2 regions of the Lysinibacillus sp. NPDC096418 genome follow, and region 2 is predicted to be linked to the other one. Evidence: riboswitches for the same ligand, from Rfam matches in the RefSeq annotation. Region 2 holds a riboswitch; the other holds the start of a gene.
What was found. A riboswitch is a leader RNA that binds a small molecule or an ion and turns the genes downstream of it on or off. The one in region 2 is predicted to bind S-adenosylmethionine.
Positions count from the first base shown of each region.

Region 1: linked by a shared signal. The riboswitch ahead of ACIQZG_RS21425 (MetQ/NlpA family ABC transporter substrate-binding protein) and the one ahead of ACIQZG_RS13610 (O-acetylhomoserine aminocarboxypropyltransferase/cysteine synthase family protein) in region 2 are both predicted to bind S-adenosylmethionine.

Region 1 is NZ_JBIWEY010000042.1:3,185-11,435, forward strand. It holds gene ACIQZG_RS21405 (glycine C-acetyltransferase) at 1-34, shown strand, start outside; gene ACIQZG_RS21410 (alpha-hydroxy acid oxidase) at 78-1,211, opposite strand; gene ACIQZG_RS21415 (methionine ABC transporter permease) at 1,221-1,892, opposite strand; gene ACIQZG_RS21420 (methionine ABC transporter ATP-binding protein) at 1,889-2,911, opposite strand; gene ACIQZG_RS21425 (MetQ/NlpA family ABC transporter substrate-binding protein) at 2,979-3,800, opposite strand; SAM riboswitch class I at 3,897-4,004, opposite strand; gene ACIQZG_RS21430 (pyridoxal phosphate-dependent aminotransferase) at 4,097-5,266, opposite strand; gene ACIQZG_RS21435 (carbon-nitrogen family hydrolase) at 5,363-6,154, shown strand; gene ACIQZG_RS21440 (FtsW/RodA/SpoVE family cell cycle protein) at 6,262-7,404, opposite strand; gene ACIQZG_RS21445 (methyl-accepting chemotaxis protein) at 7,698-8,251, shown strand, end outside.
Region 2 is NZ_JBIWEY010000017.1:618-8,868, forward strand. It holds gene ACIQZG_RS13600 (DASS family sodium-coupled anion symporter) at 1-984, opposite strand, end outside; gene ACIQZG_RS13605 (glycerol-3-phosphate acyltransferase) at 1,181-1,813, opposite strand; SAM riboswitch class I at 1,971-2,086, shown strand; gene ACIQZG_RS13610 (O-acetylhomoserine aminocarboxypropyltransferase/cysteine synthase family protein) at 2,207-3,505, shown strand; gene ACIQZG_RS13615 (hypothetical protein) at 3,877-4,263, shown strand; gene ACIQZG_RS13620 (homoserine dehydrogenase) at 4,659-5,645, shown strand; gene ACIQZG_RS13625 (DNA-binding protein) at 5,696-5,926, opposite strand; gene ACIQZG_RS13630 (DMT family transporter) at 6,088-6,945, shown strand; gene ACIQZG_RS13635 (response regulator transcription factor) at 7,076-7,768, shown strand; gene ACIQZG_RS13640 (hypothetical protein) at 7,746-7,901, shown strand; gene ACIQZG_RS13645 (sensor histidine kinase) at 7,921-8,251, shown strand, end outside.

The DNA of each region.
Region 1 (8,251 bases), on a different contig from region 2:
AAAAGTAGGACGCGAATTAGGGATTATTCGATAAATATGAAACAGGGATGCCTCTTTTGGGAGGCATCCCTGTTTTTTTAGCCTTTCACTAATTGAAGCTTATGCGCTTCTGCAATACTCGCAGCACCAGCAAGGGCTATGGATACTTTGAATTCTTCGTAAATGTTTTGCATTACTTGTTCTACACCAGCTTGCCCAGCTAATGCGAGACCGTAAACAAATGGACGGCCAATCGCTACTGCATCTGCGCCAAGCGCCAAAGCTTTTAACACGTCAATTCCGCTGTATACACCACTATCCAAAATAACAGGTACGCGACCTGCTACTACTTCCACAATGGAAGGAAGAGCATCTAAGCTACCGATGACACCGTCTAACTGACGACCGCCGTGATTGGAAACGATGATTCCATCAATGCCATTATCTAGTGCAAGCTGTGCGTCATCAGGATGTAATATCCCCTTTAAATAGATTGGTAAGGTTGTACGCATTTTCAACTCTGCGACATGTTCCCACGTCATATGAGGGTGGTACACATTATCGATAACTGAAGCGACATAGCTTTCAAAGCTGTCGTCGGGTAAAGTAGCTCTGAAAACAGGATCTTGCATATAATTTCCTTTTGCAAAGCCTAATTTTAATGGCGAGAATTGATTGCGCACATCTTCTGTACGCCAACCAAGCATAACTGTATCAACCGTAAGAACGATTGCTGAGAAACCTGCCTTTTCAGCGCGCTCTACCATACTATAAGAAATATCCTCGTTTTTAGACCAATACAATTGGAAGAGACGTGTGCTATTCGGTGCAGCTTTTGCGACGTCCTCCATGGAAAAAGTCGACACGGTACTTTGAATATATGGTATTGCTAATTTTTCAGCAGCTCTTGCTACAGCTGGCTCGCCGTCTGGATGCTCCATCCCGTTCATACCAACAGGTGCAAAAAGAAGTGGTGTTGGAAATGTTTTGCCGAACAATGAAATCGACGTATCTAGCTTTGATACATCTCGTAAAAAACGAGGTGTAATACTATATTTTTCAAAGGCTGCTCGGTTATTACGAAGTGTTTGCTCGTTTCCAGCACCTGATTGAATATAGCCAAATGGGCCTGCTTCTAGTTTTTCTTTAGCAGCTTGTTCTAAGTCCGAAAAAGCGATAGGAAAGGGCTTTTCAGCATTAATGTTTTGTAAAAGTAAATCACTATTTGTCATGACGATCACCTAATCCTTTTTTAGTTTATCTGCTAGACGATTCCCAATAGATTGAATGCTTTGTACAAGAATGATTAATAAGAAAACAGTGACGTACATAATGTCGACTTCATAGCGTAAATGACCGTAGCGATAAGCAAGGTCACCAAGTCCACCTGCACCGACAAGTCCAGCCATGGCTGTTGCACCGATTAAGCCAATTGTGGCAATTGTTAAACCCAATACCATTGAAGGGCGAGCTTCACGTAATAATACATGCCATACAATTTGTGTACGTTTAATACCCATAGCTTTGTAGGCTTCCAATACGCCAGATTCTACTTCTAGTAATGCTGTTTCAATCAGACGCGCTAAATAAGGTGCTGTATAAATGACAAGTGGCACAATTGCCCCATTCACACCAATTGTTGTACCTACAATCGTCTTTGTTAATGGCAGGATGAAGAATAATAAAATAATAAATGGCACTGAACGAATAATATTGATGATTAAATTTAACACCTGGTAGAAAAACTTATTGCTATACATTTGGCCAGGGCGTGTAAGGACAAGAAGTGCACCTAGTGGAACACCAATCAATATAGAGAATAACAGTGAAATGCTGACCATTTGGAAAGTTTGAAGTGCGGCTTCCCAAATAATTGCCCACCATTGATCGATAAAGTCTGTGATTAAACTCATGCGTTAGTCCCTCCTAATACTTCTGTTATGACACCGTTTGTTTGGAAGAACTGTAGGGCTTTTTGTACTTCGGACTGTTCACCGTGAATATGAGTCACGATATTACCGACAACACCATTTTTAAGTTCGATAATGTTTGCTGTTAGAATATTAGGCTTTACATTAAATTGAAGAGCCGCTTCTGTAATAAGTGGATTTCCTGTACTTTCGCCGACAAAAGTAAGACGTGTAACGGCACCTGATAAATTTAACTGCTCAATTAATGATGATTTTAATGTACGCTGTGAAATGGTATTGAGAAACTTTTGGGTCGTTTTATGGTGAGGCTTTGTAAACAAATCAATGGCCGAACCTTGTTCAACGACTTTTCCGTTTTCAAGAACTGTAACATGGTCGCAGATTTTTTGGATGACGTTCATTTCATGCGTAATCAATAAGATGGTAATGCCTAATTCAGCGTTAATTTTTAGTAGTAAATCTAAAATAGAATCAGTCGTTTCAGGATCGAGAGCACTTGTAGCTTCATCACTTAATAAAATTTCAGGTTCTTGTGATAGGGCTCGTGCAATGGCCACACGTTGTTTTTGGCCGCCTGATAACTGACTAGGATAGCTTTGTTGACGTTCTTTGAGGCCAACAATAGCTAAGTATTTTTCAACGCGCGTTTCAACTTCCTTTTTGCTATAGCCAAGCAAGCGTAAGGGAATCGCCACATTTTCATAAACCGTTGCAGTTTTCAGTAAATTGAAACCCTGAAAAATCATGCCGATTTTTTGGCGCGTTTTACGTAGCTCGCTTTCAGATAAAGTTGTTAAATCAACATTATCTATTTTGACACTTCCAGAAGTAGGGCGCTCCAATAAATTCACGCAACGAATTAGTGTACTTTTTCCAGCACCACTATAGCCAATAACGCCATGGATTTCTCCTTTTTTAACGTGCAGATTAATATCGTCAACAGCTCGAACTGTGCCACTCTTCGCTTTGAATTGTTTCGTTATATTTTGTAATTGAATCATGTAGTCACGTCCTTTTTGAAAGATAAAAAGCTACCGCTTGAAACGGTAACTTTTTTGAAATACGTTATTACCAAGTTGGTAAGATAGAGCCTTCAAATTCTTCTTCGATAAATTTTTTCACTTTGTCTGATTGGTAAGATTCAATAAGTAATTTTGCTGCTGCATCATCTTTATTAGCAGCACGCACAACTAATTGGTTTGCATAAGGTGAATCAGCAGCTTCGATTAATAGTGCATCTTCAGTTGGCTTAATGCCTGCTTCAAGTGCATAGTTAGTATTAATTGCTGCTACATCTACTTCTGTTAATTGCTTAGGAATTTGAGCAGCTTCTAATTCGATGAATTTAAGGTTTTTAGGGTTTTCATCTAAATCGTGAATTGTTGCTTTTGCACGTTTCTCTTTATTGATTTTGATGAAGCCTGCCTCTTCCAAAATATAAAGTGCACGAGTGCCGTTTGTCGGGTCATTTGGAATTCCAACAGTAGCACCTTTAGGGATATCATCGAAACTGTCGTACTTATCAGAGTAAAAGCCCATTGGACTAATATACGTAACGCCAACAGATACAAGATCTGTTCCTTTATCCTCGTTAAATTGTTTCAAATAAGGACCGTGTTGGAAGCTGTTTACATCAATTGAGCCTTCACTAAGTGATGTATTTGGAAGTACATAATCCGAGAATACTTTTAATTCGAGATCTAAGCCTTTTTCAGCAGTTATTTCCCCAACAACTTCCATGATTTGTTCGTGTGGACCAGGTGTTACACCTACGATTAATTTTTCTTCACTTAATGTTTCACTGGTTTTTCCGTCATTGCTACCGCAAGCAGCGAGAACTCCTGTTAAAATAGCTGCTGATAAAAATAAACCAAATTTTCGTTTCTTCATGTGTTATTCCTCCAATAGATATATGTATAGTTGGTATTTAGAAATTTAAAAAACCTCTCAAGATGTTTCGTCAGGAGAGGCAATAGAACAATACCTCTCTTATCTTTCAAAACAAATACTGTTTTGCTGGATTTAGCACCTTTCTGATAATCAGATGGTTGCCGAGCTTCATAGGGCCAGTCCCTCAGCTACTCTTGATAAGAGATGTTTATTAAATTTAAAATCTATTGGAATAACAATATAGTAAAAAAGTTTAGAAAGCAATAACTTTTCAGAAAATGATAAAAATTCTGCGTTTACGCAGAGAATAAGCCTAATTTCTCGATCCTTATCATTGCTTCACGTAGTCGACCTTCACTTACGAGAAGACCAACGCGCACGTAGCCCTCACCATATTCACCAAAGCCGTTTCCCGCGGCGACTGCTATATCTGCTTTATCTAATAGAAAATTTGCAAATTCTTCACTTCTAAAACCCTTTGGGACAGGTAGCCATGCAAAGAACGAGCCCTTTGATGCAGTCACTTGCCAACCTATGCGATGAGCTTCTTCTACAAGTACATTACGACGGCGTTCATATATTGCTCTTAGTTCGTCAGTGCAGTCTTGAGACGCAGTGAGTGCGACTGCTGCTGCTTGCTGTACGGCAGGGAACTGGCTACAAAATAGATGATCTTGAATGATGTTAATGGCTTCGATAATTTTTGCATTCCCAACTGCAAAGCCGATACGCCAACCCGCCATATTGAAGGTTTTTGATAGGGTATACATTTCGATACCAACTTCTTTGGCACCTTCAGCTTGTAAGAAGCTAACAGGTTTGACGCCATCGAAGCCGATTGCACCGTATGCAAAATCATGCGATACGACGATATTATTTTCTTTAGCGAATTTTACAGTTTCCTCAAAGAATGCAAGATTTGCTGTGCCGCCAGTCGGGTTATTTGGATAATTCATATACATAAGCTTTGCACGCTCTTTTGCTTCATCTGATATTTTGCTGTAATCCGGCAAGAAGTCGTTTTCAGCTTGAAGCGGCATTATGTGGTAATTGACGTCACCTAATACAACGCCAGATAAATAATCCGGGTAGCCTGGATCGGGAAGTAGCATATAATCACTAGGATTTAAAATAGCCATTGGTAGTTCGACAAGCCCGATTTTTGTGCCGCCGAGCACGGCCACTTCAGTATTTGGATCAATATCGACATTGTATTCACGTTTGTAAAAGTCTGCTGCTGCTTGACGTAATTCTTGTACACCTCTAAATGGGGAGTACTTGTGGTTTTGTGGATTTTCAGCAGCTTCTTGTAATGCTTTAATAATATGAGGCGGTGTTGGTTGGTCAGGGTTTCCTTGTCCGAGATTAATGACATCGCGACCTTCTGCCAGTGCTGCATTAACTTTTTGTACAAGTGCAGCAAAGAATTGTGTTGGTAGTTGTTGTAGTTTTTTAGAGAATTCCATGTACATTCACCTTTTTCAGAATATAATAATTACTAATAGATATATGTTGCAAATACTATTACTTTTTTTTCTAAATGTCTAGAGGAGGATGAAATCGTGAAAATAGGGTGTATCCAATTAAATGTAGGTTTTGGTAAGGTCGAGGAAAATTTTGTCCGAGCTGAAGAGAAAATTCGTGAAGCTGCAAGCCAAGGAGCAGAAGTTATTGTTTTACCAGAAATGTGGAACACAGGTTATGCACTAGAAAAATTACCAGAGCTAGCAGACGTTGATGGTGAACGTACAAAAGCATTTTTACAAGGCTTATCGATGGAACTAGGTGTCCATATTGTTGGAGGGTCTGTTTCGACGAAGAAGGATGACAAATTTTACAATACGATGTACACGTTCGATAAAGATGGTGAGCAAGTAGGTGAATATAGCAAGGCTCATTTATTCCGATTAATGGACGAGCATTTATTTTTAGAAGCGGGAGATAGCATGAATCGCTTCCAACTGGGCGATATCGAAGCGGCAGGTGTGATTTGCTACGACATTCGTTTCCCGGAATGGCTACGCGCCCATGCACTTGACGGCGCAAAAGTATTGTTTGTACCAGCGCAATGGCCAACACCACGTATTGATCATTGGAAGACATTATTACAAGCACGTGCCATCGAAAACCAATGTTTCGTCATAGCAGTCAATCGTATTGCCAACAAAGTAGAGAACTTCAATGGCCAATCAATGGTCATTCAGCCTTGGGGTGAAGTACTTTGGATTGGTGCTGAAGATGAAGAAGTTGCTGTGATTGACGTGGATTTTTCGATTGTTGATGAAGTACGAGGGAGAATTCCTGTTTATGATGATAGACGCCCTGGACTTTATAGCGGGGTCGTAAAAAATTAGTAAAAAAATAACCCCAGCAGAAAAAGTAAGTTTCTGCTGGGTTTTTACTATGAGGTAGGAAAACTACTAACAAAGTACACAAATTGTATTTTTGTGCTTCGATATTATCAATCATATGTATCATCCTGTTGCTTTGATGTAAACATATAACCGTTATAAGAATTATGAATAACCATCACAATACCCATTAGCATAAAGTTTGATAAAAGAGAACTACCACCATAGCTTAGAAAAGGTAATGTCACACCTGTTACAGGCAAAAGTCCGAGTGTCATACCTATATTTTGCGTGATTTGGAATGCCAGTAAACTAGAAATACCTGCGCCCATCAGTGTCATAAATGGATCTCTAGCTTGCACAGTAATCAGGACAATTCGATAAATAACAAAAAACAATAGTGCAATAACAAAGGAGCCACCAATAAAACCAACCTCTTCTGCGATAGTAGAGAAAATATAATCTGTATGCTTTTCAGGGATGTAGACCTCGTTATTTAAATAGCCTCTCCCAGTCATTTGTCCTGAACCGATTGCTATGAAACCTTGCCTAGATTGGAAAGATGAATCCATATACTCGTAGGGATGAAGCCAGCCATAAATACGTGAAACTTGGTGACCTGATAATTTCGCCAAAAATGTCTCCGTGAAAAAATCATTGAATTTTACATAAAGAATAATGAATGCACTTACGATAACCGTTGGCACTGCAGCAAATGCTATAAGTAATTTTGTTTGTATGCCCGAAAAGAAAATCATTGGTAATATCATCGCCATATAGAGCATGATCATCCCTGTATCAGGCTGGCGATATACAATAAGCATAGGTGGAATGACAATCAGTGCAATTTTAAAAAGTAGCTTAAAATCTGCTAAATAAGACGGACGCGTAAACTTCTCCTGATGTGCAACGATAACCTTACTAATAACAATTAAAAATGCAAACTTTAAAAACTCCGATGGCTGAATAGTACCGATGAACGGAATCTGATACCAAGCCTTTGCTCCATTCACCGCGCGCGCAATGCTTGCAGGCGCAAAAATCAATCCTGCAGTCACCCCGACAATTAATCCATAAAAAGGCCAACCAATCTTTTTTAATTGCTTAATATCAAGTATGGTCACACCATACATCACTAAAAAACCGAGTATGTAAAAAATGAATTGTTTTATAGTGAAGGAGCCTTCGTATTGTCCAATTGTTACACTACTCGAATGAACGAAAAGACAACTAATTCCTCCGAGTAATAACAAACTAAAAGCTAAACTTTTATCAACCTTTACTTTACCCCAAATTTCAAATACCCCCTATATTTGTAAGATGTTTTATTAATACAGAACGATAGGGTGAAGGAAAAGTTTCAAATTAGAAGCTAAAATAGCAAGAATTTTACTTGGAAAAGTACTAAATTGGTATTGAAGTATGGATAATGTTAGTTAATTAATTTTCAATGCCAATTTTAGTGAAAACTTTACAAAAACATCACACAGGCTTTATATCCCAACATTATCCTTATTGGTAAGGATGGAAGAAGGAGCCAAAAGTGATGCATTTTTTTCGTTACATTAAAGTAAAGGATAAACTACTTGTACTCATGATTGTTTGTGTACTATCGAATGTACTGTTGGGTGTGTTTAGTATAGATTATTTGCGGAAAATGTCGTGGCATGCAAGTGAAAGTTATACACAAGGGCTTGTCCCAATTGGCTGGTTGAATGAGTTAGAGGAAGCTCAGAGACAAATGGATTTTTTAGTAACGACGAGTGGTAATCATCAGGAACTAGCTACGCTACTAAAAATACAAGAGAAACCTTTACAACAGTTAGAGAGTCTGGATATCGATAAAAAGATGAGTCATCAGATGAAAAAATACAAAACGCTACTAACGCAGCAAAGGGAATTGATAAACAACTATCAACGTTTGGATGTAGATGCACTAGAGAAATTTTATGAGCAGTCGTATTTACCGTTGGGCAAGGAGACCCATACATTATTAGAAGAGACACAAAGTTATTTAGTGAAACGTGCAGAGGAACAGCAAGCAGCTTACCAAAAAGATGTGCAATTTGCTTATTGGTTGTTAGGTGGCGTATGTATAGC
Region 2 (8,251 bases):
GCCAACTTTTGGTGTTAATAAAATTGCGATGGCAACAATTGTTACAGTAGTGGTATCGAATGGATGTAATTTCCCTTCTGTAGCCCAGAAAAATAATAAAATAATAGATGTAGCGATTAACCGAATTTCTGGTCCTTTTAGTGGCCCGAGTTCAGCTAATTGTTTTTTAATGACATTACGTCCACCCTCAATATTATTCGTTTCAGGCTTAATGAGTGTAATCATAATGAAGAATAATGCAATCGACATAATGATTGAGAAAGGCGCTGCATAAATGAACCATGCGCCCCATGAGATATCAATACCGAATTCTTTTTGAATAAAGTTCAATGCAACCATATTTTGTGCAGCGGCTGTTTTAATACCAATATTCCATATGGAAACGGCCTGAACAGAAGTGATGACGAGTAGGGCAGCAAGTTTACTATCACGTGGTAAACCGAAAGCTGCAACCATTCCCAGTAGGATTGGGACAACTGCGCCTGCGCGAGCAGTTGCGCTAGGTACAAAGAATGCTAATACAATCGATACTAAAATAGCACCGAAAACGATCGCTTTTGTTTTTGTACCGACCATCGATAAAACCCATAAGGCCAAACGTTTATGTAGATTTGTGACTTGCATAGCAGCTGCTAAAAAGAGAGCTGCTGCAACTAGTGCTACAGCAGAGTTACTAAAACCGCCGAGTGCCATTTTTAACGCTGCTTTTGTGCCAAGTTCAACTGAAGGATCTTCCATGGAAGGCGCAAGACCGAGTGATACGGCAGAAATTGCAATAATCATCGCAGAACTGACGGGATAGGATACAGCTTCAGTTACCCAAAGTATGATAGCGAAGGCTAAAATAGCTAAAGCTCGTTGACCAACTACAGGTAAGTCCCCATCGTTTGGTAAAAAAGTAATAATAATAAGTGCTGTGAATGCTAAGCCAATCCATAAGGGTTTTAAATTTCTTTTAGGTACTGCCTGATCGGGATTAGACATAATGATTCATCCTTTCTATTCACAATTATAGTTATAACTACCTATAACTTCGGTTAGTTAAATGTTTTATTAAGAAAGTAATTTGTGAATTTTTTATTAATTTTGAAAGGATATAAGATATGCTCTATTCATAGAAAACATGGGTCTTTACGAGAAAATTCAAGGTCACAGAAATGACAAAAGATCTATTTGAATATTATTTATTTTTCTTAAAGGCAGTCGTTACCTTTGGTTCGGTTCCTTGAACGAGCCGCTTAATATTTTCAATGTGCAGAACAATCGCGATGATGAATAGTCCAATTGCGATAAAGGTAGGACCAATACCAGGAATCCATAGATACGTCGCTGTACAAAAGACCAGATAAAACTCAAGTACACCTACGATTAAATAGTTTGTAGCGAAGGATAATATGACGAATAAAATAAGCGCGAAGAGTCCAATTTTCCAATCGACAGCTAGTAAAATACCGATAATTGAAGCAGTTCCCTTACCGCCGTTAAAACTCATATGGTATGGGAAATTGTGTCCTAAAATAACCCCAGCTGCAATCGTATAGGTTAGTAGCCAAATTTGTTCACCTGTAAATAATGATGAATCTGCGAAATATAGATGTATTCCAATTATTGCTGCAACCCCTTTACCAATATCAATAAGTGCTACTAAAATGCCGTACTTCCAACCAAGAGTAAGCGTAGCGTTCGAGGCACCAGCATTGCCATGCCCAGCTTTTTTTAAGTCTACGCCCGATAAAAGATGCGCTATTTTAGAGCCATGGATACAGCCGATTAGGTAACCAACAAGGATACATATTATTACAGCTTGAATCATAAAAAGCTCCTTTCAAAAATATTTAGTTATTAGTAGTATATGTATTTATAGTACGAGATTTAGAGGACAGAAGGTTCAGAAAATATAAAATTTTAGTGTTGACAGAAAAAAATACTAAGTTTATACTGTGTAACAACGATGGAAATTGAATCACATACTCTTATCAAGAGAGGCGGAGGGATAGGCCCGATGATGCTTCAGCAACCAGCAAGTGACGAACTTGCTAAGGTGCTAATTCCTACAGATTCTTTAATTGGATCTGGCAGATAAGGGGAGGAAAACTTGCAACCGCAACCCTCTTCTTAACTGAAGGGGGTTTTTGTTTTCTACACAAAAATCCTCCTCATCTCCGGTACCATCGTAAAAAAACAACCATTTAGGAGGAATTATTCAATGACAAATCTTAGACCAGAAACACTACTACTACACGGTGGCCAAGAGCCGGACCCAGTGACTGGCTCTCGTACAGTACCGGTTTACCGTTCAACAGCATTCGTATTTAAAGACACTGCTCATGCGCAACGTCTTTTCGCTTTAGAAGAAGCAGGCAATATATATACACGTATCACTAACCCAACTGTAGACGTTTTCGAGAAGCGCGTCGCTTTATTAGAAGGCGGTACAGCGGCAGTAGCACTTTCATCTGGTGCAGCAGCTATCGCGTTTTCAATCTTAAACCTTGCAGGCACTGGTGATGAAATCGTAGCAGCAAGCTCTTTATACGGAGGCACATATAATTTACTAGCCAACACATTACCAAACTACGGTATTAAAACAATATTCGTAGACGAAACAAATCCAGAAAACTTCCGTTCAGCTATTAATGAAAAAACAAAAGCGATATTCGCTGAAGGTTACGGAAATCCAAGCTTAAAAGTATTAGACGTTGAGGCAGTAGCGAATATTGCACATGAAAATGGGTTGCCATTAATTATCGATAGCACATTCGCTTCTCCTTATGGCTCAACTCCAATCGAATTTGGTGCAGATATTGTTGTCCACTCAGCAACGAAATGGATTGGCGGTCATGGAACAACATTAGGTGGCGTTGTCGTAGATGCGGGGAAATTTGACTGGACAAAAGGTCGCTTCCCAAGGTTTACAGAACCAGATGCATCATATCACGGCCTACGTTACGGAATTGATACAGCGGCGGCTGCATTTGCCACAAAATTGCGCGTACAATTACTTCGTGATTTCGGGCCAACATTAAGTGCTGATGCAGCATTCAACTTATTACAAGGTTTAGAAACGCTTCATTTGCGTATCCCTAAACACAATGAAAATGCACAAGCAGTCGCTGAATATTTACGCAACCACCCATCTGTGGAATACGTAAACTACAATGGCTTGAAAGATTTCCCAACCCATGATCTAGCGAAGAAATATTTGAAAAATGGCTTCGGTTCTGTGCTTACATTTGGCATTAAAGGTGGACGAGAAGCAGGTCGTCTATTAATTGACAGCGTAAAATTATTCTCCCACGTGGCGAACGTAGGGGATGCGAAGTCTTTAATTATTCACCCAGCATCTACAACTCACCAACAGCTTTCGGCAGAAGAACTAATTCAAACTGGTGTATCGGAGGAGCTCATTCGCTTATCAATCGGTTTAGAAGCAATTGAAGATATTATTGCAGATTTAGAACAAGCTATTGCACAAGTTGTTGCTGCTCAACAAGTAAAGGCTTAATTCGTACTTTGATTTTTAGATAAACTAGATTGATAGTTGTAACGTTTACGTATTTTCTCATTCGAAATGCCTCATTCGGCAATGCGTAAAACGTTGCTATATCAATAGTTCATTCCATTTGATGAGTAATCTAGATTTTTTTAAAATTAATACCAAGTAATTTTATAAGTATTATTGATTTATTTAAAACCTTGTTGTATACTAGGGATTAAGTTGAACGTTAGAAGGTTACCAACCAAAACGAATAACAATACAAATTACGTTTTCATAAGTGCTCCCCCACTTTTGAATATATAGAAAAAAAGGCGAGTAGTTGCATAGCCAGTAACTACTCGTGATCTTGTAGAACTGAAGAAGAAGGAGTGTTTGAAATGGGAAATGTTTATAGTGCACAAAACGTTGCATCGTATCTGATTTATGAATTAAATGAAAGTAATGAATTTGTAAATAACATGTCCATTCAGCACTTACTTTCGTTAGTTGAGACGAGATGGCAACAAGCTTTTGGACACACAGCCTTTAAAGAATTTGTGCATACAAAAGAAGAAGCATATACAGTGAAGGAAGTATTTGAAACATACGCGGTACATAGTGGAAGTCATATTTCATTACCAGCAACAGAATACTATTTAAAATACGGTACATTTCAATTAGTAGAACGCACATATGCAGTACCAAACTTTACACAAGTTGAAGAAAAAATTGTGCAAGCAGCTTTAGCTCAATATCACTATGTACGATTAACTAAAGCAAGCTAGTAAACTTTCATATAATGAATTTATTACTCGTTCTCTAAAATAGGAGAGCGAGTTTTTTGCTCCAAAAATAAATAGACAATTATATAGAAAGAAATAAAGATAATTGGGCACTCTATATGAATAAATGAATCGTCGATATTTATTCAAAATTATATAAGTGCTAAAGTACGTATAGTACAAGGAATGAAACCGATTTCTATTGCACATCTAGAGAAAACAAATGTCCTCTCTAGAGAGATTTTTCTTGTGTAATGTATTTTTTTACGTTACAATTTTCATTAAGTTAAATTTTGAATTGTTTGAATTTGTGCGATGCACAATTCAAAATCTGGACGCAATTCCACCGAGGCGGAATTGATCAAATTTCGAAGCGTATGTTGGAGGGAATGACGGTAATGGCAACAATAAAGGCAGCAATCTTAGGTTTTGGAACAGTAGGCCAAGGGATTTACCATATTTTAAATGAAAAACGAGAAGAACTTAAGAATAAATTAGGCATTGAACTAGAAGTAGCAAAAATTTTGGTAACGGATGCTAGTCGTGAGCGTGTACCGGGGACAGCCCACTTGATGACAACGAGCATGGAGGATGTGTTAGCAGAGCCAGGCATGCAAGTCGTATTTGAAGCGATTGTCAATGAAGAACCAGCGTACAGCTACCTAAAACGTGCAGTAGAGCATAAATGCCATGTAATTACTGCAAACAAAGTAATGTTTGCTAAACGTGGTCTTGAGCTGCAAGAGCTAGCAAAGAAAAATGGAGTCTTTGTAGGTTATGAAGCAACAACAGCGGGTGGCGTTCCTGTTATCAAAACGATGAAAAATATTCTTCTTGTAAACGATGTAAGTCGTATTCAAGGAATTTTAAATGGTACATCTAACTATATTTTAACGAAAATGCGTGCGGAAGGTTGGTCATTTGCGGATGCGTTAACCGAAGCACAAAAATTAGGCTATGCAGAGGCTGATCCGTATAATGACGTATCTGGCCAAGATGCTTTCAAAAAATTAATGATTTTAAGTGCACTCGCATTTGGTGAACAACCAGATTGGGCTGACGTTGAGGTTATTGGTATCGACAGTATTTCAGCGGAGCAAGTGAAGGAAGCAAATGAAAAAGGCTTACGTTATCGCCATGTTGCAGAGGTTGAAAAGCTAGCAGATGGTAAAGTGGTAGCAAAAGTCGGCCCACTATTAGTTGATAAAGAACATCCACTTTACCCAGTTGATGACGTAAACAACGCAGTAGCGTTAAATACAAATTATATTGGCACATTAACGCTAGTTGGTCCGGGTGCAGGTATGTATCCAACGGCAAGTGTTATGGTCGAAGATTACGCAGAAATTATCGGCAAACGCGCAGGCTTTGTCGTAACAATTTAAAAATTCCCGTGCAGGCAAATTAGCTGCACGGGAATTTTTGCTTCGTATTCTTAGTCTTCATCCTTGACGTCAATATCTTCAGGGATTGGTGTGTTGCGCCAAATTTCGATTTCTTCTTTAATTCGCTCAAGCTGATCAAAATAAGTGCTAAATTGACTGCTGTTTATAAGCAATTGTTCGCCGTCGTAAACAGAACGAATCCGTCCTTCATAGATATAGCGAAGCACTTGATCCTCGGGCATCCCCAGCTCGATGGCGGTTTCCTCTAAAGTTTTATACATAGTGTTCGCTCCTTTTTACTGCTTTTATTATAACTTTTTTATGCCACAACGCCTATTATCTTATTGAAAGTAAATATTATGAAATAAAGAATTGTCTGAATGTATTGAAATGGTATAGTTAGAGTTAATAATCGTAAGGATTGAGGTGCAGTTTTTTGAGTATGTACCCATATTTTTTTGTGTTGGTGGCAGCTATCTTATGGGGTATGACTGGTACAACACAAACTTTTTTAGATGATGGTATTTCTCCAGTAGCGGTAGCTGCAGTACGTTCAGCTATTGGTGGAGGATTGTTATTAGTTGTCGCAATAGCACTAGGTAAAATACGTTTACGCACGTGGTCATGGCGTTGGACATTAATGGCTGCAACGAGTATTGCGTTATTCCAAGGGTTGTTTTTCTCATCGATCCGTTTAACGGGTGTTGCTATTGGTACAGTAGTGACGATAGGTAGCGCACCAGTTTTCTCAGGCGTGTTAGAGTGGATGTTGTGGAAAGTACGCCCTACGAAGGTGTGGGGAGGTGCGACTACGTTAGCAATCGTTGGTTGTGTACTACTATTTGTGAATACCGGTGATGCATCAGTACATATAGGTGGCATTATACTGGCATTATGTGCGGGTGTGTCGTTTGCTTTTTACACAAATGTTAGTAAAAAGTTAATGATGTGTGAGGATGCATTACCGGCAGTCGCTATGACATTTTCGCTATGTGCATTATTGTTATTCCCGTTCTCCATTAGTGAAGGTTATAGCTGGCTAACGCAGTCACATAATTTATGGGCCATGCTTTTCATGGGGGTTATGTGTACAAGTGTCGCCTATTTATTGTTTTTAAGTGGTTTGCAAAAAATAAGTTCATCTTCGGCAGTTACATTATCGTTAGCAGAACCTTTAACAGCGGCAATACTTGGTGTCTTTTTTGTAGGGGAATTTTTAAGTGTAACCTCTTGGGGCGGTGTAGTGATGCTGCTCGGAGGTATTTTGGTATTGACGCTCGGAAGCAAAAATACAAAATGATATACTAGAAAAGGGGGAGCTCAAGATTTTTGTAGCGACCTCTTTTTTTCTTAAGAAATTCTTCATTTTTATGATAACTGGATATTAAGAATTGGAAGGTACAATATTACTTGAGAGCGAGGTGTATATCATGACGAAGTTAACAGTTCTAGTAACAGATGATGATCAGGATATTCGTGATGGTATAGAAATTTACTTAAAAAATGAAGGCTATAATGTGATTAAGGCTGCGGATGGTGCTGAGGCACTCGAAAAGCTAGCTAATAATGAAGTACATTTAATTATTTTAGATATTATGATGCCGAATATGGATGGCATTACAGCAACGTTTAAAATTCGTGAAGAGCGTAATATTCCAATTATTATGCTTAGTGCAAAGGCAGAAGACGGCGATAAAATTCACGGGTTATCTGTAGGCGCAGATGATTATGTTACAAAGCCATTCCATCCATTAGAGCTTTTGGCGCGCGTGAAATCGCAACTTCGTCGTTATGTACAACTTGGGACATATAATGACGGAGCTGCAAAGGTGGAAATTGACGGTCTTGTGCTAGATGAAGATGCCAAAGAAGTGATTCTTGAGGGTGAGCCTGTTCGATTAACACCTATTGAATACAAAATTACAGAATTACTAATGAAAAATGCAGGGCGTGTCTTTTCGATTCGGGAAATTTACGAGCGTGTGTGGAATGAGGAAGCGTACAATGCGGAAAATATTGTGGCTGTCCATATTCGTAAAATACGTGAAAAAATCGAAGCGGATCCGAAAAATCCACGCTATTTAAAGGTGGTGTGGGGCGTTGGCTATAAAATGGAGAAATAAAATCGAACAGTATATAACCGTAGCTGGTTTTGTAGCAGGTGTAATCGGGCTAATTTATTTTGGTGTGTATGCGTACCAAGTGGTAAATGCACGCTCACCAGAAATGCTGAAATTACTTGAGAAAATTTTTTAGAAGAAGGGAGTAAATGCTAATGAAGAAATGGAAATCACTCCTTGCACTCATTTGTTTAATTTGGTTTATCTTTGGCGTGTTTTTATTTGCAAATATTGGCTATAAATATATTGGGAAATCATATTTTGATACTGACGATTTCGGATTTAATTTGGAGCAATTTGAAGAGGAATTAGGGCCTTATGTATTGAATGTTCCAAAAGCGGATGAGCTGAAAAAGAAATTGACGGTGTCACAAGAAGAAATAGAGGAACATCGCAATCGTTATGGCTCTTTCGGTAACCAAGTTGAAAATATTAGACAGCAATACGAGGCGCAAATTCAAGAAGCAATTGCAAATAAAGCAGATG